DNA from 3 places in the Planococcus liqunii genome. Region 2 is predicted to be linked to each of the others. Evidence: riboswitches for the same ligand, from Rfam matches in the RefSeq annotation. Region 2 holds a riboswitch; each other region holds the start of a gene.
The links. A riboswitch is a leader RNA that binds a small molecule or an ion and turns the genes downstream of it on or off. The one in region 2 is predicted to bind cobalamin.
Positions count from the first base shown of each region.

Region 1 (10,389 bases), 980 kb from region 2:
ATGCAACCGGCCACTATACTTTCATCTCCAGCGCTTCTGTCTATGCCGAGCTCGAAGGACCCGGAATTGATGAAAACCATGCAGTCGGGCAATTAAAGCCGGAAAAAGTGGAAGAGCTGAAAGGGATGGACGCGGCGCAGGCGATTGGCGCCCATTACGGAGAGCTGAAGGTGTTATGCGAACAGGAAGTGGAGCAAGCTTTTACAGGACGCAGTTTGATTATCCGGCCTGGGCTTATTGTTGGCCCCTACGATTTCACGGACCGTTTTACTTATTGGGTCAACCGCATGAAAAAAGGCGGGGAAGTGCTGGCGCCTGGGCGAAGAGACAAGGAAGTGCAGTTTATTGATGTCCGCGATTTGGCGGAATGGATTGTGAAGATGGTCGAAAGCCAAGAAACCGGAACGTTTAATGCGACAGGGCCGGAAGAGAAGCTAACGATGGAACAGTTTTTGGAAGGCTGCAAGTCAGCAGCAGAGAGTGACGCCGAGCTGGTCTGGGTGGATGAGCACTTTTTGTTGGGGCACGGCGTAGCTGGCTGGTCGGACATGCCGCTCTGGATTCCGGATGAGGAAAACATGGCCGGATTTCTTACCGTCGATAGCCGCAAAGCAGTGCAAGCGGGATTAACATTTCGTCCGCTAAGCGACACGGTCCGGGACACGCTTGCCTGGGAAGCGACGCGCACCGTTTCGGAGCGGAAAGCGGGGCTCGATCCACAAAAAGAAAAAGCGGTGCTGGAAGATTGGAAAGAACGGGCGCTTTAAACTGCCCTGAATGATAGTCAAACAAAGCCAACACGATGAAAAGAGTTTCTATGGGATATTTTTTCTGTAGGAGCTTTTTTCATTTCTATTAATAAATTTAAAGAACTGGAAACTATTTAGGCGTCCTGTGCGTCCTATGAAGTTAAGAAAGCTTTCATTCACCCATGAAGGAAGTCACGAATTCACCGGAATAGGGGTTTTAAAGACGACAAAGCGGGTAAGTCCTTCTGCGCATTTTGAAGAAATTAGGGACTTTAAACTATCATTCCTGCCAGTTGTTTAGTAAAATAGAATTTGTCATTCTTTGTAAGAATCTCTCGCTTGAGGTATCTGGCTTCAAGCTTTTTTAATGTCCTGTCCGAAAGATTCCTGTGAAGACCACTAATGAGAAGGTGTATTATGAAAAATATGAAAACAACTACTAAAAAAATAACAAACAAGTTTGTGCCTCTTTTCCTGCTGGCAGTAGTCATGATGTGGATGAAGACATACTTGACCCAAAAAACTCAATTTAAACTGGATGTCGACGGCGTCTTGCAGGAGTTCCTGCTGTTCATCAACCCGCTCGGGTCCGCGCTGCTATTATTAAGCTTGTCGCTATTGTTTAAAGGGAAACGGAAATACATATCGCTTCTATTCATTTACGTCGTTATGTCCATATTCCTATATGCGAATGCGGTGTATTACCGATTCTTTAGTGATTTCCTGACCTTGCCGACTTTGTTCCAAACGCAGAACTTCGGCGATCTGGGCGGCAGCATCGTTACGCTGATCCAGCCGACGGATCTTTTGTTCTTTGTGGATGTCGCACTGCTGATTTATCTGGTCTTTTCTAAGCGGGTGCCAAAAGAAACGAAAAACTTCAAAACGAAAGCGGTCATTCCAGCGATTACGATGGCATTGGCAATTTCGTTCTTGAACTTAGGCCTGGCAGAAAGCGACCGTCCCGAATTATTGACGCGCGGCTTTGACCGCAACTACATCGTGAAATATTTGGGGATGTACAATTACGCCCTTTATGACACGGTGGAAACCTTGAAATCTTCTTCCCAGCGCGTACTCGCTGACAGCGATGACGGCACGGAAGTGGTCAACTACACGAAATCCAATTATGCGAGCCCGAACGAAGCGTATTTCGGGGCAGCTGAAGGCATGAACGTCGTTTACCTGCATCTGGAATCGTTCCAGACCTTCTTGATGGATTATGAATTGAACGGAGAAGAAGTGACGCCGTTCCTGAATTCATTGATTGGCGAAGAAAATACGATGTACTTCGATAATTTCTTCCATCAGACAGCGCAAGGCAAAACTTCGGATGCCGAGTTCATGCTTGAAAACTCGTTGTTCGGTTTGCCGAAAGGTTCCGCGTTTATCACGAAAGGCCAGAACACTTACCAAGCCGCTCCTGCTTTACTGAAAGACAAAGGCTATACGTCTGCAGTCTTCCATGGCAACAACGGCACGTTCTGGAACCGTTCTGAAATCTACAAATCATTCGGCTATGACCATTTCTTCGATATCGAGTCATATACGAATCTGACCGACCAAGACATGGCTGAGTACGGCGTAATGGATAAGCCTTTCTTTGAACAGTCGGCACCTCTTTTGGAGTCATTGCCGGAACCGTTCTATTCGAAATTTATCACAGTCGCCCACCATTTCCCTTATAAAATCGATCCTGCATTGACAACGATCGAAAAAGCGGCAACGGGTGATGCCAGTGTGGATAACTATTTCCAGACGGCTCGCTACGCAGATGAAGCGATTGAGCAGTTCTTCACACAGCTGGAAGAATCCGGTTTGGCGGACAACACGATGGTCGTCATGTACGGGGACCATTACGGGATTTCCGACAACCACAACGCGGCCATGGGCCAGTTGCTTGGAAAAGAAATCACACCGGTTGAAAACACCAAGCTGCAGCGGGTTCCGTTGTTCATCCACGTACCGGGTATGGAAGGCGGCGTCAATCATACGTACGGCGGCCAAATTGACCTTCTGCCGACTGTGATGCATTTGCTTGGCGTTGACACACAAAACAACGTCCAGTTCGGTACAGACCTATTGTCTCCGGAACACGAAGAACTAGTGACATTCCGCAACGGCGACTTTGCGAGTCCGGAAATCTACGCAGTCGGCGAACAGTTCTACAACCCGGAAACGGGCTTGCCGATTGAAGATGAAAAACAACTGGAAATCGCAGAAAATCTGCAAGAACACGGCACGTATGAATTGCAGTTGTCTGACCGCGTGGTCAACGGCGACTTGTTGAGATTCTATACACCGCCTGGTTTCGAGCCAATCGATCCAGCGGACTACAACTACCAGGTAGATCCAGCGGTTGTGGAAGGCGAATAAACGAAATAGAGGTGTCCCGAAAACCGGATTTGACGGTTTGTCGGGGCACCTCTTTTTTGACTAAATAGAGAGCTGAATTTTTAGAAGAATGAACATTAACAAGTACCTTGCCTAATCCTTCACTTCAGGCGGACGCTTTCCGCGGAGCTGGCCTCAGCTTCCTCGTCGCTTCGCTCCTGCGGGATCTTCGGCTCATCCTATTCCCGTTGGTGTCGCCGTCTTTCGTTTCGGATTAACGGGGATAACTGAAAACTTAAAGCAAATGAAATTAAGTTTATGGGAAATGAAGTAACCACTTTAATTCTTGTGATAGCGGCTTAATCATCTGGCCAGGACTTCTGGGCAAACTAAAGGAAGCTGCACTTGATCAAGTGCAGCTTCCTCTTTATTCATTATTTTATTCGATTACAGTTTTGCAATTTCCGGATCGGCGACTTTTACGAGCTGTTTGCCGAGGTTGCTGCCTTCGAATAAGCCGAAGAATGCTTCAGGTGTTTTTTCGAAACCTTCGATGATGGTTTCTTCGTATTTCAGTTTTCCTTCTTGCAGCCATTTGCCAAGAGCGACAGCGCCGGTTTTAAAGTCGTGCGCGTAATCGCCAAGTGTGAAGCCTTTCATCATGGAGCTGGTTGTAATGAACTTCCATTGAATGCGCGGTCCGATGTCTTCGCCCGGTGTGTTGTAGGACGAAATGGTGCCGCATAGCACGACGCGTGCTTTGTTGTTGAGTTCCCAGATGACGGCATCGGATACCGGGCCGCCGACGTTGTCGAAGTAAACGTCTACGCCGTCCGGCAAGGCATTCTTCAAGTCTTCATTGAAGCTGTCTTTTTTGTAATTGACCGCTGCATCGAAGCCAAGTTCGTTGATCAAGTAATCCACTTTCTCATCAGAACCGGCGATGCCGACTGCTCTTGCACCTTTCAGTTTGGCAATCTGCCCGACAACGGAACCGACTGCTCCAGCTGCGCCAGAAACCACAACGGTTTCGCCTTCTTTCGGTTGGCCGATATCGAGCAATCCGAAGTAAGCGGTCAAGCCGGTCAAACCGAGGATGCCGAGGCGAGTAGTGATAGGCGCTATTGCCGGATCCACTTTTTGTACGGAATCCGCTTTGGCTGTGTTATACTCCGCCCACGCAAGGTTAGCGGTCACGATGTCGCCTTTTTGGAAGCGGTCGGATTTCGATTCAATGACTTCAGCCAAGATGCCGCCTGTGATAGCTTCGTTCAATTGATAGGGAGCAATATACGATTTAACATCTTTCATGCGGCCGCGCATATACGGGTCAACAGACAGATAAAGTGTTTTTAACAACAGTTCATCGGTTCCGAGTGAAGGGATTTCTTTGTCGACAAATGCAAAATCTTCATTTGTAGGTGTGCCTTCCGGTCGGTTGATCAAATGGATTTCTTTGTATGTGTTTGGTGTCATGAAAATTCCTCCTCTAATTTTGTTCGAAAAGAAGCGTAACATGGTTAGCGAGGCGAATCAAAAATTATAACCCGGCAAGCTGATATTGTTGCAGATGGCTTACGGGTGTGGTATTGGTAAAAATTACATTGAAAAAGGCACTATCCAACCTGCCCAGGGGCGATTCGGATAGTGCCTTTTCATCAATCATTTTTAAGGCCTTATTGTTCCATCAGTTCCGGATAAACGGTTTCTGCAACCAACTGCACGGCTTCGCCAATGCGCGGACCGGGACGTGAAGTGATGTCTGAATCCACGAAGTAGACATCGCCGTCTTCAATGGCTTCGACAGTAGACCAGCTTTCACGGGCTTTGATATCGCCAATGGCATCTTCCACGTAAGAAACAGTCGTCAAAATCACTTCCGGATCGCGTGTAATGACTTCTTCCTCGGAAATGTTCGGCCAGCCTTCCAAATCTTCAAAAACGTTTTCCACTTGAGCGTGATTCAAGATTTCTTGCTGGAACGTCGATTTTCCGGTTGTGTAAATTTCAGGAGAAGGGCTGATTTCCATATATACATCTTTCTTTTCTTCCACTGCCGCTAACTTATCCTGCACATCCTGGATCTGTGTTTGGATGTCTTTGACCAATTCATCACCTTTTTCTTCCGCTGCAAGAACAGAAGCAATTTGTTCGATGTCTCCGTATACTTCATCAAACGAAGTGGCGGACTGAATCACGAATACGGGAATATCGGCATCTTCCAACTGGGCAAGTTCAGGTGCCACTTCGCCCGTAGAATAAGCGAGGACCACATCAGGCTTCATCTCCAGGATGCGTTCAGCATTGAAGGCGACCGAGTCGCTGACGCGTTCGACTTTCTTTGCTTCTTCCGGATAGTTGTCGTAATCGGTTGCGCCGATCAGTTTGTCGCCTTCGCCAAGGGCATAGACAATTTCGGTGTTGCTTGGAATCAGGGAAACGATGGTTTCAGGCGCTTGTTCAAACGTGAGTTCCTGGCCGCGGTCGTCTTTGACTGTATAGGCTTCACTTACTTTTTCTTCAGCCGGTGCTTTGTCGGCTTCTGTCTTGTCTGCTGCTTCATCCGATTGGCAGGCGCCGAGCAGGGCAGCGACAAGAATGGTGGGGAATAAAAGTATCGATTTGGTTTTCACGGTGTAGTCTCCTTTTTCTTTGAAGGTCTGGTTGGATAGGATTTGCTGACGAACGGAATTTCCGCTATGCCGTGCTGTTTGTTGACGTATACAGCCATCGCGAACAATAAATTGGCAAGCAAGCCGGCATAGTCCATCAGATGCTCCGGTACGTCGCGCTCTAAGCTCACCTTGTGCAAGGCGCGGACAGACTTTTTCGCTTCGCTGCGGCATACGTGCAGGACGGTGGCGGCGTGCGTTCCTTGCGGCAGGACAAAATGGCTGATTTCCTCTTCAACTTCGGCGACATATTTGTCGTACATCTCGCTCAGTAACGCCAAGTCTTCTTCCGTCACCGCCAGTTTTCCGCGGACGGAACCATTTAAATGGTACGCCATCGGCTGCAGGTAACGGAGGTCCTCATAGACCATCGGCACGTCTTCCGTTAAGGCGATGGCTTCGCCGATCCGGGTCGTCAATGAATCGGTCCGGATTTCAAAATCCACGGTTGAAGCACTTTCCCGCATGAACGGGTAACAGACATAACGAATATCTTTTTTCACAATTTCACCTCCACGACCTGGATTGTGTAAATATCAGCAGACGCATCGCTTTCAGCAGAACACAAAAAAGCCACCCTAATGTAAGGGTGGCACAAAGACTATTATCAGACCGCAAAAAGCTGCCAATAGAAAAAGTTGCCGTAGATCCCCTTATCTTCCGAAGAGCAAAAATACGTTCAGAAAAAGGTAGGTCTCCTGGCTTGTGCATCATTTTACTCCAAAGACCTTCCCAATCGACATTCATCGATCAGTGGCATTCCTTGTTTCATACGCACTTACAGTTGCGGAAACAGCTCCGGATTTTCACCGGATTCCCTGTTACGCTGACGAATCAGCACCTTCTCCCTGCATGACTATTTACTTAGCTTTAGTGTAGCATACTGCTTCTCGAAGAGGGAGGGCCAATTGGGTTCTTTTTCGCCGAGCATTAAACAGGAAAGAGAGGGGACAAGCAGCCTTTATTGACAGAACTTACAGATTTTTTGTGCTTTATAAAGTGTCTGAGGAAGATAATCAACACATATTCAAAAATTGTACTATCCACCGAAGTGCCGAAGGGGGTACACTATTGTATAGAGAAAAAACTGCTTGATTGAACAAACAGGAGGAACACAATGAGGTATTTTACAAAAGAATGGTACGACGAGATGCAGGTGTCCGGTTATCTGGCTTACCATGAATCGTTAGAGGAATGGGAAGAAGAGCTTGTTTCCTATAGAGAAGAAGGCATTGATTACGAAGAAAACTACCGACGAAATCTGGAAGATATGCGGGAGGACTTATTGAAATTCCTGCCGGAGTCTTTTCATCCATATATTTACGATGGCACCATCAGCCACGGCTTTCCACCGCAGGATTTGCGGGATATGGCAAAGCAATGGGAACAGGAGCATGAAACGCGGCTTGAAACCATCAACGAAGAATACAGCAAGCATTACCAATCAATCAAAGGCGAACTTCCAGCCGGCGCAATCCAGTTAATGGAGCAAAGCCTGCATGATGCCACAGTGATTTCGGTTGAAAAAGAAGCGGAAGATACCTTGATCATCAAGCTCGATTGCAGCAAAGGCTTCCATTATTTCACGGATATCCAGCTGACATTCACGGGCGTCGCCAAAGCGGATATTCCTGAAAACTTTGCCGGTGCATGGTGGCTGTATAACGAAATTTACTTGAACGAAGACCGCTTCGAACTGCATGTGCTGTTCGACAGCCCGATGGTTGAAGTGGAAATTATTGCACAAGATGTGAAAATCGAAGTATTGGAATCGTAAACAGTACGGACTTCTGGAGAAAGAAGATGAGGGCATGAAGGCATTTGTCTTGTATGCAGCGGCTATTTTAGGCGGCTATTTGCTGTATCGAATATCCGAACTTTGGTACGGTGCAGAGTGGATTTTTGGTTTATTGACAGTCGGCTGGTTCGGCTTGTTTTTGTTTGTATGGAAGCGGGTGAAGCCAGGCGGTGCAGGAATCATTTTAGTTGCCGCTTTTACATTGGTGGACATCAGCTCGATCTTTTTTCTGCAAAATCTGCCAACTGCGATCTGCAATTTGTTGATGGCGCTGCTGCTTGTCCCGTTCTTCCGTCGTTATCCGGATGTGGTGTTAAGCGCATTGGGCCTAGTGCTGCTCGGCATCCTGATCTGCATTGATACAGGAAGCATCGCTACCATGTGGATGTTGTTTATCGCCACCGGTGCACTGGCGCTGATCGGCTTCCGTATGCGTTTTCGTTGGGTGAAGCACTGCTTTGCCGTTCTGTTTGCAATCACAGCGCCCGTATTGCTAATAAATTACTCTTTAGAAAATGCATATTTGGTTGTTCTCATGGTTCTGGCGGGCATCGCTGCAGTTGCGGCCGGCTCTTACAAGTTTTCAAAGCAGCCGCTCTTTTAATACAAAATCAAACAAGCCGGACTTTCCTGTGAGGGAAGTTCCGGCTTGTTTTTTATTTGATCATGAAAAAGCTTTTTTTAGTTCCTGTGCGCCTTCAGCAACGGCATCCCGGGCTTCCGGAACAAAGCTTGAAAAGTTTGCAAAGCCGTGGATCAAGTCTTCGTAGTTTTTGTAATACACTTCAACGCCGTGGTCCTGCAGCTTTTCAGCATAGGCCGCACCAATGTCCCGAAGCGGATCGTATTGGGCCGTCAGAATGGTTGCCGGCGGCAGGCCTTCCAGTTCATTGGACAAAATCGGCGACAAGTATGGATGGTGCCGGTCGTCCGGACTGTTCAAATAATGCATTTGGAACCAGCCCATCATGTCGCTCGTCAGCAAATACCCTTCGCCGTTTTCGTCCATCGACGGAGTACCGGCTGCCGAACCTGTTGACGGATACAGCAGAAGCTGATGGACGAGGCGCGGACCGCTGCGTTCTTTGGCGATCAAACACGTCACCGTTGCCAAGTTTCCACCCGCGCTGTCGCCGCCGACGGCTATGCGGTCCGGATCAATTCCCAGTTCTGCTGCATGTGCGACAATCCATTCGAGCGATTCATAGGCATCCTCTACCGCAGCGGGAAATTTATGTTCAGGGGCTAAGCGGTATTCAACTGACACGACCACGCACGATGCCAAATTAGCGAGTTCACGGCAAATGGCGTCGTGGCTTTCAATGCTGCCGAGCACCCAGCCGCCGCCATGGTAAAAAACAAGTGCCGGAAAAGGCGCGTTGCCAGTCGGGGTATAAATGCGGATGGGGATATCGCGCCCCGTCAAGGGAATTATCCGGTCTTCCACTTTTTCGACAGGCTCTTTTTGCATAGCCATCAATGCGGAGTTTTCTGAGCTGCGCATGACCTCCGGAGTAATCTTTTCAAACGATACAGGCATGGTATTCATTTGTTCTAAAAAGAATTTGATTTTCGGATTTACCGGCATGTCTATTCCTCCCGTTTCCTTTGTGGTATAGCCCTAAAAAGATTCGCTGTTTATCCAGAATATTCCTGCAACCGAAATAAAAAAATTCGCATTCATTTCGGTGAGAACGGGTAGAGCTTGGGAAAGGAGTGATCGACATGTTAACTGCAGAATTAATGAAAAGGCTGGATGCGAAAGAACAGCGCATCATTGACATACGCCGCTATCTTCATGAGCATCCGGAGCTTTCTTTTGAAGAGGAAGAAACTGCCGCCTACATCGAAGAATTTTATAAAGAGGTGCCGGTTGATTCCGTTGTAACGAATGTTGGCGGACAGCGCGGCATTGTTGTAACCATCAAAGGCAGCCAGCCTGGAAAAACAATTGCCATCCGCGCCGATTTTGACGCGCTGCCAATCCAAGAGGAAACGGATTTGCCGTTTTCATCGAAAAACGAAGGGGTGATGCATGCCTGCGGCCACGACGGCCATACGGCTTATATGCTCATTCTCGCAGAAACTTTGGCAGAGCTGAAAGACCAATTGGCAGGAACCGTGAAAGTCATTCATCAGCCGGCTGAGGAAATGCCGCCGGGCGGTGCGATTGGCATGATTCAAGCAGGCGTGCTTGAAGGAGTGGATGCGGTTTTTGGCATCCATGTCATGTCGACAATGGAAACCGGCTGCGTCTTTTACAGAAGCGGCAATACACAGACCGGACGAGCCCGCTTCAAACTTCTTGTCCAAGGAAAAGGCGGCCACGGTTCTTCACCGCATATGGCCAATGACGCCATCGTTGCGGCGAGTTCATTTGTCATGAACTGCCAGACCATCATCAGCCGCCGAATGAATCCATTTGATACTGCAGTTGTCACCATCGGTTCGTTTGATGGGAAAGGGCAATTCAACGTCATCAAAGACGCCGTCACTTTGGAAGGCGACGTGCGGACAATGTCGGTGGAGTCCCGGGAGCTGGTCGAAGAAGAAGTGCGCCAGTTTGCTAAAGGGCTCGATGCGTCGTTCGGCGTGGAAACCACATTGGAGTATGCGAACGACTATCCGGTGCTTTACAACGATCCGGAAGCGACGGAGCGAGTCCGGGAAGCGCTCCTGCAGGCAGCTATTCCTGAAGTGGAAGCCGTCACAGAAGTCGCGCCGCAGCCACCGTCCGAGGACTTCGCTTATTATTTAAAAGAAAAGCCGGGCTGCTTCTTTTATGTCGGTGCAAAACCGGAGGGCAAGCAGTGGTATCCGCACCACCACCCGAAAT
Region 1 covers NZ_CP129238.1:789,815-800,203, forward strand. Annotated here, with positions in the region: gene QWY22_RS03985 (SDR family oxidoreductase) at 1-767, shown strand, start outside; gene ltaS (lipoteichoic acid synthase) at 1,167-3,125, shown strand; gene QWY22_RS03995 (NADP-dependent oxidoreductase) at 3,531-4,559, opposite strand; gene QWY22_RS04000 (ABC transporter substrate-binding protein) at 4,760-5,716, opposite strand; gene QWY22_RS04005 (cobalamin adenosyltransferase family protein) at 5,713-6,258, opposite strand; cobalamin riboswitch at 6,427-6,615, opposite strand; gene QWY22_RS04010 (DUF4085 family protein) at 6,873-7,532, shown strand; gene QWY22_RS04015 (hypothetical protein) at 7,567-8,157, shown strand; gene lipP1 (LipP1 family hormone-sensitive lipase) at 8,218-9,141, opposite strand; gene QWY22_RS04025 (M20 family metallopeptidase) at 9,279-10,389, shown strand, end outside.
Region 1: another riboswitch for cobalamin. It lies ahead of QWY22_RS04005 (cobalamin adenosyltransferase family protein); the one in region 2 lies ahead of QWY22_RS18605 (acyl-CoA thioesterase).

Region 2 (10,389 bases):
CTGTGTGACAGACGACGAAGGCCGCGAAGGCTGGTCCGAAGTCGCGACAATCGGCGGCGCATCCTACGGCGAATCAACGCCGGAAGCCATCAAGGCGAATATCGACACGTACATCACCCCTCTGATCATCGGACAGGACCCGAATCATTTTGACCGCATCATGAACGATGTGGCGAAACTTGTTCGCGGCAATTACTTCGCCAAAACCGTTGTGGAAAATGCCATTATCGACTTGGCGGCGAAAGCGAAAAACATCCCCGCTTTCGAATTGTTCGGCGGCCAGATCCACAAATCCCTGCCGATTGCGTGGACGCTCGCTAGCGGCAATACCGAAAAAGACATTGAAGAAGCACAGGAAATGCTGGAGAAAAAGCGCCATAATATCTTCAAGCTGAAAATCGGCAAAGGCGATCCGTTCAAGAACGTCGAGCATGTCCGCAGCATCAAAGAAGTGCTCGGCGATGCGGCGCGCCTGACAGTCGACGTCAACCAGGCATGGGATGAAGATACTTCGAATTATTGCATCGCAGCACTCGAGGCAGCTGGCGTTTCGATGGTCGAACAGCCGCTTGCTGCATGGGATTTTGAAGGCATGTCCCGCCTCACTGCCAAATTCAACGTGCCGATCATGGCGGACGAAGCAGCGACGAGCATCCAGGACGTTTTCCGGATTGCGAAGTATCGCGCCGGCAACTCCATTGCCCTAAAACCATGCAAGCACGGCGGCATGACTCAGACAAAAAAAGTGGTTGGCATCGCTGAAGCGTCTGGCCTCGGGCTATACGGCGGCACGATGATCGAGTCGAGCCTTGGGACAGCCGCGTGCGCTCAGTTGTATTCAACAATTTCTGACATGAAATTCGGCACCGAAATTTTCGGTCCCCTGTTGTTCAAAGACAATGTCACGGTCAATGACATCAAGTTCGAGAACTTTGAAGTGATTGTTCCGGACGGACCGGGATTCGGCATGGAAATCGACAAGGAAAAAGTGAAGCATTACGCACGGGAATTTTCCGGAAAACAGGAGATGATGAATTGAAGAATGTAGTAATTGTAGATTCTGTCAGAACCGCCATCGGAAAACTGGGCGGCACAATCGGCAATGAAACCGTCGATTTGCTTGGCGCCCACGTCATTGAAGAATTGCTCCGCCGCACTGGGCTTGACCCGGCTTCTGTCGAAGAAGTGATCATGGGACAGGCAAAGCAAAGTGCAGACGTTTCAAACTTGGCGCGCGTTGCTTTGCTGCGCGCCGGGCTTCCTGTCGAAGTGCCGGGCTACACCTTGCACCGTCAATGCGGTTCCGGCGTGCAGGCCGTCAATTCCGCTGTGCAGCAGATTGGCATGGGACTCGGCGACATCATCATCGCCGGCGGCGCCGAATCGATGAGCACCGCACCTTATTACGTCAACAAGGTGCGCTTCGGTACGGGTTCCGGCGATGTCTTGTTGAAAGACCCAAATACGGCGAGCCAGCCCGGTTCGCAGCCGGTGGAAACCTACGGCGAGCTGAATATGGGCATCACGGCGGAAAATGTCGCGGAGAAACACAAGATTTCGCGTGAGGAACAGGATGAATTTGCGCTGGAGAGCCAGGAACGGGCAGCAAATGCCATTGAAAAAGGCTTGTTTGATTCACAGATTGCGCCTTACTCGGTAAAAACACGCAAAGGTTCCATTGAGTTTAAAACGGATGAGCATCCGCGCCAAACTTCCCTTGAAAAACTGGCTGCACTAAAGCCGGTCTTTAAAGAAGGCGGCACCGTCACAGCAGGCAATGCCAGCGGACGAAACGACGGCGCGGCGGCATTGCTCGTTATGTCGGAAGACGAAGCGCTGAAACGCGGACTTCAGCCGAAAGCGCGCGTCATTGCGCAAGCGGCAGTCGGCTGTTCTCCGGAAGTGATGGGCATGGGTCCAGTGCACGCGACGTTCAAAGCATTGAAGCAAGTAAACTTGAAGATTGAAGATATCGACATCATCGAACTCAACGAAGCGTTCGCTTCCCAGGCAGTCGCCTGCATCAACGAACTTGGTACTGACCGCAGCCGGGTCAACCCGAACGGCGGCGCTATTGCAATGGGCCACCCAATCGGTGCGACCGGCGCCATCCTGTTGACGAAGCTCGTGCATGAACTCGAGCGCACCGGCAAGAAGTACGGCGTCGTCACGCTGTGCATCGCCGGCGGCATGGGGATTGCGTCAGTTGTGGAGAATTTGAGGGTTTAAGAGTGCAGTGCAGGATCCGCTGATTTTCAGTGGGTCCTTTTTTTGCTGCGGCGGGAGTGAATGCGTCGGAACGCAAATAAATCCCCGGAACGCAGATAAATCTCTTCGATCGCAGATAAATCCCCTGGAATGCAAAAACAGAGCGGCGCGTGGCCGCTCTGTTTGAAATTACTGTTCGTCAAAAATTAATTATTTTCGTCTTCTTCATTCTCGTCGTTTTCGTTTTCGTCAGCTTCGTTTTCATTTTCATCGGCTTCATTTTCGTCTGACTCATTTTCATTTTCATCGGCTTCGTTCTCGTTCGTCTCGTTTTCATTTTCTTCATTCTCGTTTTCGTTCACTTCAGATTCATTCTCATTTTCTGAATCGCCGCTGTTTCCTCCGCAAGCTGCGAGCATGCTTAAGGATAAAAAGGCAGCTGCACCGAGTTTCCACCAATTATTTACCGTCATCCAAGTTCCTCCTCAGTAATGGTCTTTCCCCTACTGATTATACCCGCCAATATACCGAGGAAACGCTGGCAGCCTTTTTGTGAAGCTGGCAATCAATTTTTCACATCGTATGATATCTGCCTCTTGAGGCGCCAGCTCAATTTTTAACGTCGCGGCCAGTTCCGTCTGTACAAACAGCATATCCCGGAAGCGGTCGACAGCGCCGCAGAATTCGGCGAAAAAGCTGTCGCCGGTCCCGAAGACAGCCGTCACCAATCCGGTTCGGTCCAACCTCTCGAATGCCTCGAATAAGCCGTGCATTTCTTTCGGAATCTCGCCGCTGCCCCATGTATAGGTGCCGACCATAACTGCGTCGTAACGTGAGAGTTCAGCAAGCGGGAAGTCCGCTACTGGCCAAAGCTCCACTTCCAGCTCCTTGGAAAGGCCGATTTCCTGCAATATCTCCGCCACCGCTTTCGTATTCCCAGTGACAGATGCGTAGATGATGGCAATCCGCGGTTCATAGTTCGTCGAAGCCATTCGACTGCGACACTTTCGAATAGGTCCGGGATTTCTGCTCGAAAAAGTCCGATTTGGTTTCATTCATCATGTCATCTCCAAACACCTGGATCCACGGCATCGGGTTGTTTTGTTCTGCGTACAGGTTGTCGAGTCCGAGCTGGCGCAGGCGTTTGTTGGCCAAGTATTCGACATAGCCTTCGAATTCGTCCAGATCAAGTCCCTGGATGTCCTTCAGAATGTGACGCGCCCATTCTTTCTCCAGCTCCACCGCTTTGTCTACAGCGTCATAGACGTATTGGATGTTTTCTTCGGTATTCAGTTCCGGATTTTCCGTTAGCATGATGCGGATAAACTGGGAAATGAAATACGCATGCTGCATTTCATCGCGTTGGATGTAGCTGATCATCGTACTCGTTTTGAGCATTTTCTGCTGGCGCGCCAAATGATAGAAAAAGGCGAAGCCGGCGTAGAAATAAATGCCTTCCAGGTTGATCGAATTGACGCTCAAGCGGAACAAGGTCTGCGGCGTTGGGTTCTGGCGGAACGCCTCGTAGGCATCCAGGATCAGGTCGTTGCGCTTTCTTACGATTGAATCGCTTTTCGCCTGGTTGAAGCGCGCATTTTGCTCGCTGATCGACACCAGTGAACTTAGGATATACGAATACGACTCGTTGTGCACCGCTTCCTGTTGGGAAATGACCGCGAAAATCGCCTTGAAGCTCGAGTCGGTGACATAGTCCATCGCCTGGCTCATTGTCGGCGTCTGCAGGCTGTCGAGCGACGCCAGCTGCGTGTTGATGCGCAGAAATACGTCCCGTTCAACATCCGTCAAATGGTCCCATTGCTTGATGTCGTCCTGCATATTGATTTCCTGCGCTTTCCAGAAGTTCGACAAAAGCGTTTGGTACAAATCGTACATTTGCGGATAGGCGATATCGTTCCAGTTTAATAAACCGGACGATTCCCCGTTGATGATGCCGGTGGATTTATTCGGCTGCTCGGGATTGAGCAGCTTGATCTTTTGCAGTGGTGCGTGAATGGACATAGTGGTTCCTCCTTAGCTTTGGCATGCTTCGCATTCTTCGATTTCCGCCTGGGATGTGCTGCGGACGTAGTACGTCGTCTTCAAGCCCTGTTCCCATGCTTCAAAATGCAGCCCCAGCAATTCTTTCGCTTTGATCGTATGCGGCACATAGAAATTGAAGCTGATGGCCTGGTCAATATGGCGCTGGCGGGCCGCGTTCTGGCGGATGCTCCAGTTTTGGTCGAGTACGTGGCGTGCGCGGCGGTAATAATCATAAGTGTTGTGGTCAAGATCCGGCGCCGTCACTTTGAATTTGAAGTTTTTCTTTTCTTCCGCAAATTCCACTGCATAGAGCGGGTCGATGCCGTCCGTTGAGCCGCCGATTTTAGCCGTCGATGAGTTCGGTGCCACCGCCATCATCCAGCCGTTGCGGACGCCGTTTTCCGTAATGGCGCTTTGCAATTCGTTCCAGCGAACGCTTGTATAGCCTTTTCGGTCAAAATACTCGCCGGTCTCCCATTCGGAGCCAGCAAATTCGCGGTATGCGCCTTTTTCCTTGGCAAGTTCCATCGAAGAGAGAATGGTATAGTAGGCGATTTCTTCGTACAATTTATCAGCAAACGCCACGGCTTCCTCGGTTTCCCAGTGGATGCCTTCAAGCGCCAAAAGATGGTGCCATCCGAAAGTCCCTAAACCAACTGCTCTATATTTCTTATTTGTTGCATCGGCCTGACCGACGGAAATGGTATTCAAATCAATGACGTTATCCAGCATGCGCATCTGAATCGGCACTAGGCGTTCCAGCACTTCTGCTTTCACCGCACGCGGCAAGTTGATCGATGACAAGTTGCAGACGACAAAATCGCCCGGCTTGCGGATCATCACAAGGTTGCCGTCTTCGTCCGTATATTCTTTTGTGATGGTTGTAGCTGACATATTTTGGGTTATTTCTGTACACAAATTACTACAGTAAATCGATGTAAGCCCCTTGCCGCGCAAGTGCTTGTTCGGGTTCTGGCGGTTGACTTCGTCGCGGTAGAACATATATGGCGTGCCGGTCTCAAGCTGCGACACCATGATGCGCGCCATAATGTCCATCGCCCGGTAGGTTTTCCGCGGCAATAACGGATTGCTGACCGCTTCTTCGTATTTCTCTTTGAAGTGCTTGACGTCCGTTTCATCGTAAAAGTCTTCCAGGCCAAGTGCAGTTCCCGCACTGTCTTTCCAGCCCATGATGGTCTTCACTTGGTGCGGGCAGAACGTATGCCATTCGCCGGTGCTGCGGCCGTTTTCATCGGTTTCCTTCAGCTTTTCCATGAATAGGTCTGGAATCGCCACGCCGGTGAAAATGTCGTGTGCTTTCCGGCGCTCGTCGCCGTTGTTCGTCTTCAAATCCAGGAAGCCGTTCATGATGTCTTTATGGAACACGTCCAGGTAAATCGCGACTGCGCCTTGGCGCTGGCCGAGCTGGTCGACGCTGACCGCCGTGTCGTTGACAAGGCGGATCCACGGAATGACGCCGGACGAATTGCCTTTGAATTTTTTGATGTCAGATCCCAAAGCGCGCACTTTGCCGTAATAGACGCCGATGCCGCCGCCGTCTTTGCTGAGGCGTGCAATGTCCCAGTTGTTCAAGTAAATGCCGTCAAGCGAATCGTCCACCGTATCGATAAAGCAGGAAGACAGCTGGCCAAAGCTCTTTCCTGCGTTCGACAGCGTCGGTGTTGCCACGGTCATATACAGATTGCTCATCGCCCAGTAAGCTTCCTTCACCAAGTCCATGCGCTTTTCCTTCGGTTCGTTTTGCATCAGCGTCATCGCGATGACAAGGAAACGCTCCTGCGGCAATTCGTGGACATTTCCTTCGTAATCCTTCGCCAAATAGCGGTCTGCCAGTAAAAACAAGCCGATGTAATTGAACAAAAGATCGCGATCTTCCTGGATTTCATTGCCCAGAGCCCCGATTTCCTCTTTTGAATAGCTCTTCAGCAAGTCACCGGAATAGATGCCGATGCTGCTCAGTTTTTCCACCAGTTCATAAAAATCGCCGTATTTGGATTCTGCCTGGTAGCCCCGACTATTCGCCGCGCCTTTGTACAAATCATTCAAATAAAGTTCCGCGGCAACGAATGTCCAATCCGGTTCCGCCATGGAAATGCGGTTGAGCGCATAAATCAAAGACTGCTCGCCTTTTGCCTGCGTTTCGAGTTCTGCTACTTTTTCGAGCAGCGGTGCGGCGTCGAGTTTGTAGACATCTCTCGCCCGCAGGATTGCTTTTGTCACGGCATCCGTTTCTGTGTAGATAAATGTATTCATATTAAACCAGCTCCTTTGCGTATTCGTTGATTTTCATGCGGCGCTGCTTGCGCTCCTGTGCACTTTTGAACAGCTTTTTCTCGTGTTCTGTTTCCGGCACCACTCCCGGCACCGGCGTCGGCTTTCCTGCTTCATCGACGGCGACCATCGTCAAAATGGCGGTGGTCGTCAAGGTTTTCTCCCCCGACTCGATGCTTTGGCATTCCGCTTTCACGTACACTTCCATCGATGTGCGCCCCGTGGATATGACGACGCCTTCCAGGAGCAGGACATTGCCGACCCGTGCGGACGACAGAAAGTTCACCGTGTCGATCGACGCGGTCACCACAGCTTTGCCGCTGTGTTTCATCGCCGTAACGGCGGCGATTTCATCGATATAGGCGAGCACGGCACCGCCAAAAATGGTCCCCATGTGGTTCGTGTCCGGCGGCAGCACCAATTTGGTCTGAATGGTCCGCGAACGGCCTGCTGTAATTTGCTCTGTCATCGCTATTCCCCCAGTCGGTATTTGGGCATATAAAAAACCCATCTTCTCAAGCGAGAGGATGGGTCGGATAAACGTAAATAATCAGGCGGAAACCGGCAAAAAGCCGCTGCACCGCGCAGAGTACCTTCGTTATACCTCCCAGCTCCCGGAGAAGGTCATTAACTTATAACGATGGCAGGTCTCCTGGCTCGTGCGTCTTCCTACACTATGTCCTTCCCGTCCGTTGGACAGTGGATTGCCATAGTTCGTCAGCACTTACAGTTGCGGGTACAGCTCCGGTTTTCAGCGGATTCCCTATTAAGCCTTTTCAGGCACCATTGTTATTGGTTTTACTATATATAGTGTTGTTTTTTATACAATTTACTAAATACTGTATCTATAAACTATAAACCAGATCTTTTTCTTTTACAAGCCAAGAATGCAGTCCAAAAATACAAAAGCCCGCAAGCATCGGCTTGCGGACTTCGCCGTTCTAAAGGTGCAGCTGCTGATGGCCGTTAAAGCAATTTCATCAGCTCAACGGCTCCGAGATAAACAAAAACGACGACACATGCAGTTAAAACGGTATTTGTGATCCATCCGTTCCGGAATTCCCGGTCCACCCGTTTGGAATTGAGCAAAAGCATTAGGCTGATAGCCAGAAACGGCATGAACAGCGCACCGAGCGCTCCGTATAAAATAACGAGCAGGACTGGCTGGCCGAAAAACAGCAGCAGCATGGGCGGGAATGTCAGCCAAAGCAGATACGCACGGTACGCAAAGTCTTTTTTCGAAACTTTTCTATCGGAATGCGCCCCTTTTTTTCGCACCATCCGGACAAAATCCGCAAACAGATACGGCACTCCGTTCCAAACACCCAATAACGAAGAAAAAGCGGCTGACCAGGCGCCGATTAAAAACAGCCAGCGGGCAAAAGAACCAAATTCATCGCTGTACAGATTCGAGAGCGACACCAGCCCTTCCTCGCCGTTGATTTCAATGCCGGTGCCGAATAAGAATTCCGCTCCGACGACCAAAAGCGATAAGGTGAAAATTGCTGTAATGATGTAGCCCGTAGCAGAGTCCATGCGCATCATCGGGATCCAGGATTTGCCCTCCCAATTTTTTTCGCGGATCCAGTAGCCGTAGGACGCCATCGTAATTGTTCCTCCCACACCGCCGAGCAGGCCTAAAACCAGCAGCAGCGAACTTCCGCCGGTCCGTGGGACAAAGCCGCTTACAATGTTGCCGATATCCGGCAGAAGGATCACTGCAGAACCCACCACCGTAATAAACATGAGGCCCACCATGAAAGTCATCACTTTTTCAAAGAGTTGATAATGCCCGAGCATCACCAAAGCCAGCCCCGCCAATCCGTGTATCACCGCCCATGCCCAGAGCGGCATAATCGGGAACATGGTGACCATCATGATGGCGCTTGTCGACATGGCGGCGGCTCCGTAACTGAATCCCCAAATGATGGAGTAGACGCCGAAATAGCCGGTCGCCCATTTTCCGAGTGAATGCCAGCCTTCCAAAATCGACTGTCCTGTGGCAAGCTGCCATCGCCCCATTCCTTCGGTAAAGTAAAACTTGAACAACGACCCGAGCAGAATCGCCCATCCGAGCGTCATGCCAAAAGCCGCGCCGGCCACAAGAGCCGCAATCAAATCGCCGGTCCCGACGCCGGTTGCAGCGGTTACAAATCCTGGTCCGACTAATTTGGCTTTCCCTGTAAATGTCTTTGGCGGAGCAGGTACTGAGTTTTCAGTGCGAGAAATTGTAGACATGCAATAACCTCCCTGTACGTTTTTTATTGCACCAAAACTAGGTCCGTTTTGTGGCGAGCTTCAGGATGTATGCGTGCAGTGATTTTTCTAAAAGCTTTTTTCATTGCTGCTCGTTTCTTCAACTGCTGTTTACATAAATTATAAAACAAGTGAATCTAAAATTGATAGAATTTTCAATAAAAAGGTATCCCGTTAAATGGAGCAGTCAAAACAGCTAACTAGTTCCTCTTTTATTTTTCACATAAAAACCCCGATCTTTAGACTGACATAGCGATTTGAGACACATATAAAACACCTTTATTAGGCTGCTTGCGCCCCAAATTCCTTGGGTGCCAGGTAGCCTAATTTTTCGAGAATCCGGTCTTCGTTGTAGTAGCGCATATATTCGTTTACTTTCTCGACGACTTGAAAGTTGTTCAACGAATTGAATTTGACGTATTGAAATTCTTCCGACTTGATATTCGAATGGAACGATTCAATCACTGCGTTATCCCAACAGTTTCCGCGCCGCGACATGCTGCTCACGGCGTGTTTCTCCTGAATCAAATTCTGATAGGCAGACGACGTGTAGACGCTGCCTTGATCGGAATGGATGGTAATCCCCTCGGGATAGCTCCGCAGTTTCAGCGCCTCCTTCAATGTATCGATAACGAGCGGCGTCTGCTGATGGTCGTAGAGCTTGTACGCAACGATTTCGTTGTTGTATAGGTCCATGATTGTCGACAAGTAAAGCGTCGAACTTCCGTATTGGATATAGGTAATATCCGTCACCCATTTCTCGTTAGGGGCAGCGGCAGTAAAATTCCGTTCCAACCGGTTCGGTGCCACAATGACCGATTCCCCCTGTGATTTCCATTTCCGTTTCTTCTTCACCCGGCATTGCAGGTTGTGTTTTTGCATGATGCGCTGAACGGTATTGCGATGTCTCGTGGTCTTGTAGTCTTTTTGGAGTAGTTTCTTGATTTTCCGATGGCCAAAGCGGTATTTCGTTTTCTTACATATCGCGATAATATCTTTCTCTACTTGTGTCATGTCACTGGTAGGGCCGTCGGCCATCCACCGGTAATAGGTGGAACGTGGCACACCTAATGCAGAAAGAATCACCGAGACGGTATACTTCTTGCGGTAGGTCTCCACAAGTTGAAGAACTACTTGTTTTCCAACTCCTTTTTGATCTCCAAATACTTTTTTAAGATGTCATTCTCCATTTTCAAATGCGCATTTTGGCGATCTTTCTTTTCCACTTCACTGGCGAATTCCGGTCCGTGTCCAAAGCTATATTGCTTGCCAATTGGCTGGTCAAAACGATGAATTTCATTATTCCGATACCATCTCATCCAGGTCTTAATTTGGGAATAGTTTTTAATCCCATACTTCTCCATAATCTCCTTGTTGGTTAACTCCCCATTCATCTTATCTTTTACAACAGCCCATTTAATCTCGCTAGAATATACGTTTTTGCCCATGCAAAAACACCTCCGATTTGTGTACTTGTTAAAAGTGTACCATCTCGAAGGTGTTTTATATTGTCCCATTTAATTATGTTAGTCTACTTCTCTTGGAGAAAATCGGGGTTCCGGAGCAGCAGATGGCTAGTGCATCGGCATTTAT
Region 2 covers NZ_CP129238.1:3,765,432-3,775,820, forward strand. Annotated here, with positions in the region: gene QWY22_RS18575 (muconate cycloisomerase family protein) at 1-1,039, shown strand, start outside; gene QWY22_RS18580 (thiolase family protein) at 1,036-2,229, shown strand; gene QWY22_RS18585 (hypothetical protein) at 2,415-2,681, opposite strand; gene QWY22_RS18590 (flavodoxin domain-containing protein) at 2,712-3,200, opposite strand; gene QWY22_RS18595 (ribonucleotide-diphosphate reductase subunit beta) at 3,181-4,227, opposite strand; gene QWY22_RS18600 (ribonucleoside-diphosphate reductase subunit alpha) at 4,240-6,522, opposite strand; gene QWY22_RS18605 (acyl-CoA thioesterase) at 6,524-7,009, opposite strand; cobalamin riboswitch at 7,166-7,343, opposite strand; gene QWY22_RS18610 (Nramp family divalent metal transporter) at 7,507-8,778, opposite strand; one part of gene QWY22_RS18615 (IS3 family transposase) at 9,079-9,968, opposite strand; one part of gene QWY22_RS18615 (IS3 family transposase) at 9,968-10,244, opposite strand; gene QWY22_RS18620 (undecaprenyl-diphosphate phosphatase) at 10,386-10,389, opposite strand, start outside.

Region 3 (10,389 bases), 590 kb from region 2:
TACGACGTATCGCGTGAATACTACATCAACGATGCCGGAAACCAGATTAACAATTTGGCGTTGTCCATCGAAGCCCGTTATTTCGAAGCGCTTGGCGAAGAATTGAACATGCCGGAAGACGGCTACCGCGGTCAGGACATCAAAGACATCGCTGGAGAACTTGTGAAAGAGCACGGCGATAAATTCGTTCATATGACAAAAGAAGAACGTTTCGATGCATTCCGCAAGCACGGCTTGAAAGTGGAACTTGCGAAGCTGCAGAAAGACTTGGCGGATTTCCGTGTTGAGTTTGACGTCTGGTTCTCTGAAACTTCTTTGTACGAAAAAGGCGAAATTGACGTTGCATTGAATAAGCTTCGCGAAAACGGCCATATTTTTGAAGAAGACGGCGCTACTTGGTTCCGTTCGACAACATTTGGCGACGACAAAGACCGCGTTTTGATCAAAAATGACGGTTCGTACACTTACCTGTTGCCGGACATTGCCTACCATGAAGACAAACTATCCCGCGGCTTTGATAAATTGATTAATATTTGGGGGGCTGACCACCACGGCTATATTCCGCGTATGAAAGCGGCAATTGAAGCGCTTGGCTATGACCGCGATACGCTAGAAGTCAGCATCATCCAAATGGTCCAATTGTACAAAGACGGCGAGAAAATGAAGATGAGCAAACGTACCGGCAAAGCGGTAACAATGCGTGAATTGGTTGAGTTGGTCGGCCTTGATGCAGTCCGTTATTTCTTCGCGATGCGTTCAGGCGATACACATATGGACTTTGATTTGGATCTTGCGGTATCGCAGTCCAACGAAAACCCGGTTTACTATTCACAATATGCACATGCCCGCATCTGCTCGATCTTGCGTCAGGGAGAAGAACAGGGGCTGACCCCATCAACAGATCACCTGGAGTTATTGACTTCTGAAAAAGAAATCGATGTCTTGAAGAAAATCGGCGATTTCCCGCAAGTGGTGGCAGATGCTGCAAAACAGCGTGCGCCCCACCGCATCACAACTTATATCCATGAATTGGCGGCGCATTTCCATAGCTTCTATAACGCCAATAAAGTCCTGGATGCGTCCAATGCTGAACTGACAGGCGCGCGCCTTGCTTTGATTACAGGCGTTAAAACCACTTTGGCAAATGCCTTAAGAGTTGTCGGTGTTTCTGCTCCCGACAAAATGTAAGATGCACCAATAAATTTGGTGTATAATATGATTAATTAACTGAATACTTTATTCATAAAGGTGCTTATGTCTAAGAACATGAGTTAAAAGGGAAGCCGGTTCGATTCCGGCGCGGTCCCGCCACTGTAAGTGAGAGCAAACTGCAAACGGCCACTGAAGCAACGCTTTGGGAAGGTGCAGTTCGCCATGAACACGAGCCAGGAGACCTGCCTTTATGACAACGCCCATTAAGCCTGCGAGGACCGGCTTGGATGCACACGCTTTTTATGTCGTCCTTTTAGACCTCCCGCAGCATTGCGAGAGGTCTTTTCTTTTTTTACAACTACACAATTGGAGGAATACATCATGAAGAAGTACTGGAAGTTTGGGGCAAGTGCAGGATTGGCGGCTATGCTGCTCGCTGGATGCGGAGGGCAAGATGCACCGACAGGAGAAAATGAAGAAACCCCGGTGGATACGCCGAAAGAAGTGACAGAAGCAGAATTTCCGGTGACCATGAAGGATGCAACGGGAGAAGAAGTTGTCATCGAAGCGGAACCGGAAGCCGTCGTGTCGATGGTGCCATCCAATACAGAAATCGTATATGAACTCGGCTTGGGCGAAAAGATTGTTGGCGTATCCGATTTTGACAATTATCCGGAAGAAGCGGCGAGTGTTGAGAAAATCGGTGGACAGGAATTCAATGTTGAAAAAATCATCAGCCTGCAGCCAGACTTGGTGTTGGCCCATGAAAGCGGCCTAGGTGTCGGTGAAGCAGGAATTCAGCAACTGCGTGATGCGGGCCTTGCGGTCTACGTGGTTTCAGAGGCGCAAAGTTTCGATGAAGTATATGAAACAATGACCGTCATTGGACAGGCAACCGGTACCATGAAAGAAGCAGATGCCCTTGTGTCGGAAATGGAAGCCCAAGTGGATGAAATCGAAGAACAGGCAAATACGATTACAGAACCGAAAAAAGTATTCGTCGAAGTGGGAAGCAGCCCGGAAATTTATACAACCGGCAGCGGCACATTCATGGACGAGATGCTGGATATCCTAAACGCTGAAAATGCGGCCGGGGAATTAGAAGGCTGGGTCAGCATGGACCCGGAAGCCATTGTTGAGAAAAATCCCGACGTGATCATTTCGACAGAAGGTGCTTATGTGCCGGATGCAGTAGAAAAAATCAAAACCCGCAACGGTTTTGCAGAAGTGGCTGCCGTTAAAGAAGATGCGGTATACAACGTGGATTCTGATAAAGTCACTCGTTCCGGCCCGAGATTGACAGAAGGCTTGATGGAAATGGCACAAGCGATTTACCCGGAGGTTTTCAGTGAATAAAAACAGCCTTGCGTACATCGTCTCTTTCATTCTTTTGGGAGGGGCTGTACTGCTGGGAGTAACGGTCGGAACAGTGGCGATTTCACCGGAAGTACTGTGGAATCCGAAATCGGATGAAACAGCTGCCAATATTTTATGGAACATCCGAATGCCCCGCGTGGTGTTGGCTGGCCTTGTAGGAGCTTCGCTGGCAATTGCCGGAGCGGCTTTCCAAGGCTTGCTGAAAAATCCATTGGCCGACCCTTACACTTTAGGAGTGTCATCCGGCGCCTCAGTCGGCGCTGTCATGACGCTCTTTTTCGGTATTTCAGTCCCGTTTTTAGGAAACTATACATTGCCGGTCATGAGCATGCTTGGAGCTTTGGCGACCATGTTTGCTGTCATGTCATTTGCGAAACTGGTCGACCGGTCGATGAAAATGGAAACGGTCATCTTGACGGGAATCATTTTCAGCTCTTTTCTCGGTTCAGTCATTTCATTGATGATTGCATTGACAGGAGAAGAGCTTCGCCAAATCATCGGCTGGCTGCTTGGCAGCGTGTCGATGCGCGGCTGGCCCTATGTCCAGATGTCTCTGCCATTTATGCTGATCGGCTCGTTTTTATTGTGGCTTCAGCGCCGTGAACTGAATGCGATGCTGTTCGGGGAAGAACGCGCCCAGCATTTAGGGGTGGATGTGAAAAAGAGCAAACTGATGATTTTAATCAGCGGCTCCCTGCTGACCGGGTCGGCAGTGGCCGTTTCGGGCACGATCGGCTTTGTTGGATTGGTGGTGCCGCATATGACGCGCCTCGTCTGGGGCTCGGACCACCGCCACGTATTGCCGCTGTCTTTTATTAACGGAGCGGCCTTACTGATCATCTGCGATTTGGTATCGCGCACCATCATTTCGCCGACAGAATTGCCGATCGGCGTCATTACCGCATTTATCGGAGCACCGGTCTTTGCATTCATCTTTTTCCGGCAACGCAAAGGAGGGAAATAACATGCTCAGCATTACAGAACTGGTTGGCGGCTATGGAGAAAAAAATATCGTCAATAACATTTCATTCCAAGTCGAAAAAGGGTCGATTCTTGGCATTTTAGGGCCAAACGGCAGCGGAAAATCCACGTTGATGAAATTGATGAGCGGCATCTTGCCGGCAAGGGGCGGCAAGATTGAAATCGAAGGGAAATCACTTGCGGACTTCGGCGCTAAGGAACTGGCTAAGCAAATGGCGGTGCTCCCGCAGCTCCATGCCCATGCTTTTTCGCATACCGTCCGTGAAACCGTGTCACTCGGACGCTATCCTCATCAAAGCGGCTGGTTTTCCTCCTGGTCGGATGAAGACGAACAAGCAGTTCTAGAAGCGATGCGCTTGATGAATATCACGCATTACGAAAATACATTGATTGACCAATTGTCCGGCGGGGAACAGCAGCGCGTGTTTGTCGCGCAGGCCTTGGCCCAAAACGCGAACATCCTCTTGCTGGATGAACCGACCAACCATTTGGACATCAACCACCAAAAGGAATTGCTCGATACCATCAAAAAGCAGGCAATCGAAAAAGAGCTGACGATCGTCTCGATCTTCCATGACATCAATATTGCTTCTATCTACTGCGACCAGCTGCTGCTGCTCGATGAAGGGCGCATTGTCCGGATGGGCGAGCCGCATGAAGTGGTACGGGAAGAAGATATTGAAGCGGTTTACCAGACGCGCATCAGCAACTATCCGCATCCGGAATTGCCGAAGCCGCAAGTGACTTTGTTGCCGGGAGTCAGCCGGCAAGCGGCGGAAACGACGATACGTGCCAGCGACTTTATCTTATCGCCTCAGATGGTGCTGTTTCAAAGCCAGGCGCCGCTCAAGACGGTTTCTTCAGCGGTAATCAATGCAGGTGCTGGCTGGTTCCGCACCTTTATCAACCGGCATGTCGACATGACCTATAATATCGACAACAGCTTCTTAGAAATGACGGGATTTATTGAAGAACTGGGATTTAAAACGACAGATACGGTCGGCATGATGACGGCTGTCCGGACAGAAGATGCCATTGTAAAAGAATACGAAGCACTATTTGGTTCGGTTGTCATTGCTGTAACGGCCGGAGTGGGAAATGCAGTGGACGTTTCCAAAGCGCTCGAACGTGAGGTACGGGTTGGAACCATCAATACCTGGATTATGGTCAACGGCAATTTATCGGATGAAGCCTTTATCCAGGCGATGATCACGGCTACAGAAGCAAAAACGAAAGCGCTCCACGAAGAGCAAGTGACAGATCCCTTGACCGGCACTTTGGCCACAGGGACATCGACAGACAGCATCCTCGTTGCCGCCACCCAGCAAGGCGAATACCTGCCGTATGCTGGGCCGATTACGGAACTTGGCAAACTGATCGGTTCAGGTGTGTTCGAATGCACAGTCGAAGCAATTGAACTGTACCGGGAGAGAAAAGGAGCATGGTAAGCCATATTCTGGCCATTGGCTGTGGCTTGCTCCTCGACCGCATTATCGGAGATCCGCCAAATTGGCCGCATCCGGTGCGCTGGTTCGGGACAATCATTTCAAAACTAACGAAAAAATGGAATCATGGACCCCATGCTTTTCGAAACGGTTTTGGGCTTGTTGCCATTGTTGCTGCTAGCGCTTTCGCGGCCAGCTATTTGCTGATTGCCGGAGCGGCTGCCATTCACTGGGGCTTTGGTTTTCTTGTGGAGACGGTTTTAATCGCTGCGGGTCTGGCGCAAAAAAGCCTGCGCGATGCAGCGGAAGAGGTCTACCGGCCTTTGCTCCATAAAAACTGGGACCAGGCAAGAGAAAAACTGTCCTGGATCGTCGGCCGGGATACGGTGCATCTGGATGAAAGTGAAATTACCCGCGGCGTGGTGGAAACCGTTTCGGAAAACACAAGCGACGGCGTCACAGCACCGCTGTTTTGGGCTTTTTTGCTCGGCGCGCCAGGGCTTTGGCTGTATAAAGCTGTCAACACCTGCGACTCGATGGTAGGCTATAAAAACGAGGAATTTTCACAGTTTGGCTTTGCCTCGGCGCGCCTGGATGATGTCTTAAATTTCATCCCAAGCCGGATAACGGGTGCGATTATCCTGCTGGCAACACGCAACAAAAGAAGACTGACCTTGCGGCAGCGTTTTGGGGAATGGGCGCAGGATGCTCGAAAACACCCAAGCCCGAACAGCGGCTGGCTCGAAGCAGCTACGGCTGTCCAATTGGGCATTCAATTGGGCGGCGTCAATACATACAAAGGGATCCAATCGGTCCGTGCCCGTATGGGAACACCGGTTTACGCACTGCAGGCACGGCATATTAAAGACGCCGTTCGCCATATGCATATCGCAACAATTTGGTTTTTCATTCTTTTTGCTATAGGAGGGCTGATCATTGAACTTGCCTGACCACGGGGCGAACCCGCAGCGTTTATATGAAAAAATGGGAATGGAGCGTCCTCCGAGGATTCTGGATTTCAGCGAAAATGTCCATCCGTTCGGACCGCCGGCCTTTATCAAGGAAAGCTGGCAGTCGATGCAACACCTCATCACTTCTTATCCGGACCCGGACGGCGAGCCGTTCCGTAGTGCGGCAGCCCATTACCATGAAGTGGAGCCGGACCGGGTGATTGCCGGAAACGGCGCAGCGGAGATTTTCACCTGGCTGGCACGCCGCTACCGCGGAAAGTGCGTGGTACTGATTGAACCCGCTTTTTCCGAATACCGCAAAACACTGGAAGCGGAAGGCGCGGAAATCAAAGCGATCCAACTAACCGCTGCAAACGGCTGGCGCCTTGAAATTGAACAGGTCGCACAAGCCGCCAAAGAGAGCGCTGCTGTTTACATCTGCAATCCGCACAATCCGACTGGCCGGCTTCTGCAGCGATCTGAACTGTTGAAAATAGCTGAAATGTGTTCCAAAGCGGGCTGTGAACTGGTGCTTGATGAAGCGTTTATCGATTTTGTAGGAGAAGAATTTTCGCTGATTCCACTACAAAAAAACCTGGAACACGTCATCATTGTCCGCTCGATGACAAAAATGTACGCCGTTCCGGGACTGCGTCTCGGCTATGCACTCGGGAAACCGGAAATGCTGGATGAATTAAAACAAGGCGCTGCCCACTGGAACGTCAATGCAATTTCAGCCCATATCGGGGCCGGCTGTTTGAAAGAACAGGCTTACCGGGAGCAGGTCGTAAAAGAAGCTATCGAGGAACAAAACAAAATGGTTTGTTTTTTAACCGGAAACGGTTGTGAAACAACTGATTCTTCGGCAAACTTTCTGGCATTCCGGCTGCCGCATGGAAAAGATGCAGACCGCTTTTTCGAGGAGCTGTTAGCTAAAGGGATTGTGCTCCGCCATACGAAATCATTCCGCGGCATGGACGGCCAATGGTTCCGCATCGGCATGAAATCGGCCGGTCAGATGGAAGAACTGAGAGGAGCGATTACGCAGTGGCTGCAGGACAACTAATTTTCGTCAGCGGCGGGGTTAGAAGCGGGAAAAGTGCCTGGGCAGAAGGGCTAATCCGTGAAACGCCTGCCCAGAGAAAAGTGTACCTTGCCAGCGGACGGGCAAATGACGCAGAAATGGCAGAGCGGATTCAGCGCCACCGCGACGACAGGAAAGAACACGGCTGGCATACGATTGAACGACCGCTCCAGTTGGAACAAGCGATTCCGGAAATCGCTCCGGAAGATGCGGTTTTATGGGATTGCGTCACCACTTGGCTCGCCAATGAGTTATACGAAGGCTGGGAGCGGGGGAATCCTTGTGTGGACCGTCAAGACTGTATGGAACAAAAATGGGCGGAATTGCAAAAGACCGTCGAGCAAATCCGGAATCGGTCAGCGCTGCTCGTCATCGTATCGAATGAAGTGCTGGATGATTTTATCCGCGACCGGACGTATCAGCAATGGCTCGGAAGAATTCATCTCTGGCTCGTGGCCCAATCGAACCGGGCATATGAAGTGGAAAATGGAGTGGCTTACAGAAGGAAGTGATGAAATGCAGGGAATCATGGTTCAAGGAACTTCATCCGACGTTGGAAAAAGCATGATTTGTACGGCTTTTTGCCGCATCATGGCTGAAGGGGGCTATCGGGTCGCACCGTTCAAATCCCAGAACATGTCAAACAACTCTTACGTTACAGTATGGGGAGAAGAAATCGGACGGGCTCAAGGTATACAGGCTGAAGCGGCTGGAATTATTGCGACCGTCAACATGAATCCGATCCTATTGAAGCCTGAAAGTGATATGAAATCGCAAGTCGTGCTGTTCGGCAAAGAAATGGCCGCTATGGATGGCATGGATTACCGTCAGCACTTTTATAAGCAAGGTTTGGAAGCGATTGATCAGGCGCTTTTGAATCTGTCGCAAGACTTCACCCATCTTGTCATCGAAGGCGCCGGCAGCCCTTCTGAAGTGAACCTGAACGACCGGGAATTGGTCAATATGGCGGTTGCCGAGCGTGCAGACGTTCCCGTGATTCTGGTGGCGGATATTGAGCGCGGCGGCGTTTTCGCTTCCATTGTCGGTACATTGGCGTTGATGCCCCATCCTGAACGCGTAAAAGGGCTGCTGATCAATAAATTCCGCGGAGACCTTCGGCTCTTTGAAGACGGTGTCGCTTTTTTAGAATCGTATACAGGCATTCCGGTTCTTGGGGTGATTCCGTATTTGCCTGAGCATGGCATCGAACAGGAAGATTCGCTCGGGGTCCGTGAACTGGCCAAAGCGGCTTCGCAGCGGCCGATTGATATTGTGGTCTTAAAGCATCCCTATTTATCGAATTTTACGGATATTGAAGCTTTCTTAAAAGAACCCGATGTGTCGGTGCGCTGGGTCGAGCTGGTGAGTGAAATTGGCCAACCAGATGTGGTCATTCTTCCGGGAACGAAAAGCACCATTGCGGATCTGCGCTTTTGGAAGAGCCAACAGCTTGAAGAAGCGCTTAAAGCGCTGCCGGATGAAACGCGGATTGTCGGTTTATGCGGCGGCTTTCAAATGCTCGGGGACTATTTGTCGGACCCCTTTGGACATGACGGGCTTAAAGTGGAAGCAGAACAGGGATTGTCAATTGTGCCGGGCATGGAGACATATTTTTCAGAAGAGAAGTTTGTGCAGCGCCGAAAAGGGATGGTCAGGTTAGAAAAAGCCGATGTCCCGGTAGAAGGCTATGAGATTCACACGGGCCGTTCCACAAGTATATTTCCGCCATTGATCCAGTACGGAAAAGACAGTGAAGGATACCTCGAAGGAAGGATAATCGGCACGCATCTGCACGGCCTATTTGATGGACCGGAATTCCGGCGTGCTTTTCTTGCGCCGCTGCGGAAAGCGAAAAATCTTCCGGAGCCAGCCGTTTCGAAGGAAATCGACCGATACGCTGCTTGGGCGCAGCATGTAAAGCGGCATATCAACTGGCAAGCGGTCGAAGAGCTGATGGAGGCGAAAACATGATGCAGCACCTTGGCAATGGAATCGCCTTGGCTTTTCAATTTTTCTCGGTGTTGCCGGTAAGGAAAGAATTGCCGCTTGAAAAGAAAGACGTTACCGCCATGTATGCAAGCTTGCCTTTATTAGGGGCCTTGCTGGGCTGCACTTCTATGATTATCGCTTCCGTGTTGAGAGACTATACGGAAGCGAGCCCGCTGCTTGCGGCTTTTCTGATTGTATTCTTTTTAGCGGCAGCGACAGGCGGTTTGCATTTGGACGGCCTTGCCGATGTGGGCGATGCCTATTTCTCTTATCAGGACAGAGAGCAGCGCCTGGAAATCATGGGCGATCCGCGAATTGGGGCTTTCGGAACAATGGTCCTGCTATTCGCAGTTCTCGGCAAAATCATTGTTGCGGCCGAACTGATTGATGAATTGCCGCTTGTTGTGCTCATTCTCACACCTGTGCTGTCGAGAACAGGCCTGCTATTGCTGTTTAGTACGACCCAAAGCGCCAAAAACAACGGACTCGCTTCTTTTTTCCGCCAGCGTGCGGATGTTAAGTGGCTGCTGTTCGCTGCTTGCCTGTATTTATTCATTAGCGGAGGCCTGCTGATTTATTGGATAGGGCTTGTGCCGACTGCTGTTATTCTTTTGAGTTTCCTGTTCGTACTCTGGGTTTACCGGAAATGGTGCTTGCGCCAATTTGGTGGTGTGACCGGCGACTTGTTTGGTACTTATATAGAAGGGGCTGAACTGCTTTTATGGACCGTGCTTTTATTCTTCATCTGATCCGCCACGCACCGACAAAAGGCAATGGCTTAAAACAATACATCGGCTGGACGGATGAAGCTGTGCTGCCTTTTTCGACAAATGGAAGCCCTGACGTCCAAAACGTCTGGGGCAGCGACTTGCTGCGCTGCCGGCAAACCGCCGAACATCTTTTTCCAAATGCTGATTATCATGCGGATCCGGGCTTTCGGGAATGCCATTTCGGCGAATGGGAAAAGAGAACGTATGATGAATTGAACAGGGACCAGCGCTACCGGGACTGGATTGACAATCCGATCGATTTAGCGCCGCCTGGAGGGGAAAGCCTTGCTGACGTTATGAGTCGGGTGGACCGGGCAGTCCAGGGTCTTCCGAAAGGAAATGAGTTTTATATTGTCGCCCACGGCGGACCGATCCGGTATTTATTAGCAAAAGCCAGCGGGCAGAATTTCAGGCAGCAAACCGCGCTTCATGGGCATTGCTACACGCTGGTTTGGCAAAACCGTAAAGCATACGAGGAGGGAGCCCGATGCACATCGTGTTCGGTGGAGCCTTTAATGGCAAACGCCAATGGGTAAAAGAATTGGTTGGAAATCGTGAACACGTCTGGCTGGAAGGCGAATTGCCGGACGAAACGGCTCCATTTGTTGTTGTTGCTGGACTGGAAGAATGGGTAAGAGCCC
Region 3 covers NZ_CP129238.1:3,177,946-3,188,334, reverse strand. Annotated here, with positions in the region: gene argS (arginine--tRNA ligase) at 1-1,188, shown strand, start outside; cobalamin riboswitch at 1,230-1,416, shown strand; gene QWY22_RS15740 (ABC transporter substrate-binding protein) at 1,534-2,508, shown strand; gene QWY22_RS15735 (FecCD family ABC transporter permease) at 2,543-3,493, shown strand; gene QWY22_RS15730 (adenosylcobinamide amidohydrolase) at 3,495-4,958, shown strand; gene cbiB (adenosylcobinamide-phosphate synthase CbiB) at 4,952-5,905, shown strand; gene cobD (threonine-phosphate decarboxylase CobD) at 5,892-6,971, shown strand; gene QWY22_RS15715 (bifunctional adenosylcobinamide kinase/adenosylcobinamide-phosphate guanylyltransferase) at 6,953-7,501, shown strand; gene QWY22_RS15710 (cobyric acid synthase) at 7,506-8,960, shown strand; gene cobS (adenosylcobinamide-GDP ribazoletransferase) at 8,957-9,727, shown strand; gene QWY22_RS15700 (histidine phosphatase family protein) at 9,700-10,284, shown strand; gene QWY22_RS15695 (bifunctional adenosylcobinamide kinase/adenosylcobinamide-phosphate guanylyltransferase) at 10,236-10,389, shown strand, end outside.
Region 3: another riboswitch for cobalamin. It lies ahead of QWY22_RS15740 (ABC transporter substrate-binding protein); the one in region 2 lies ahead of QWY22_RS18605 (acyl-CoA thioesterase).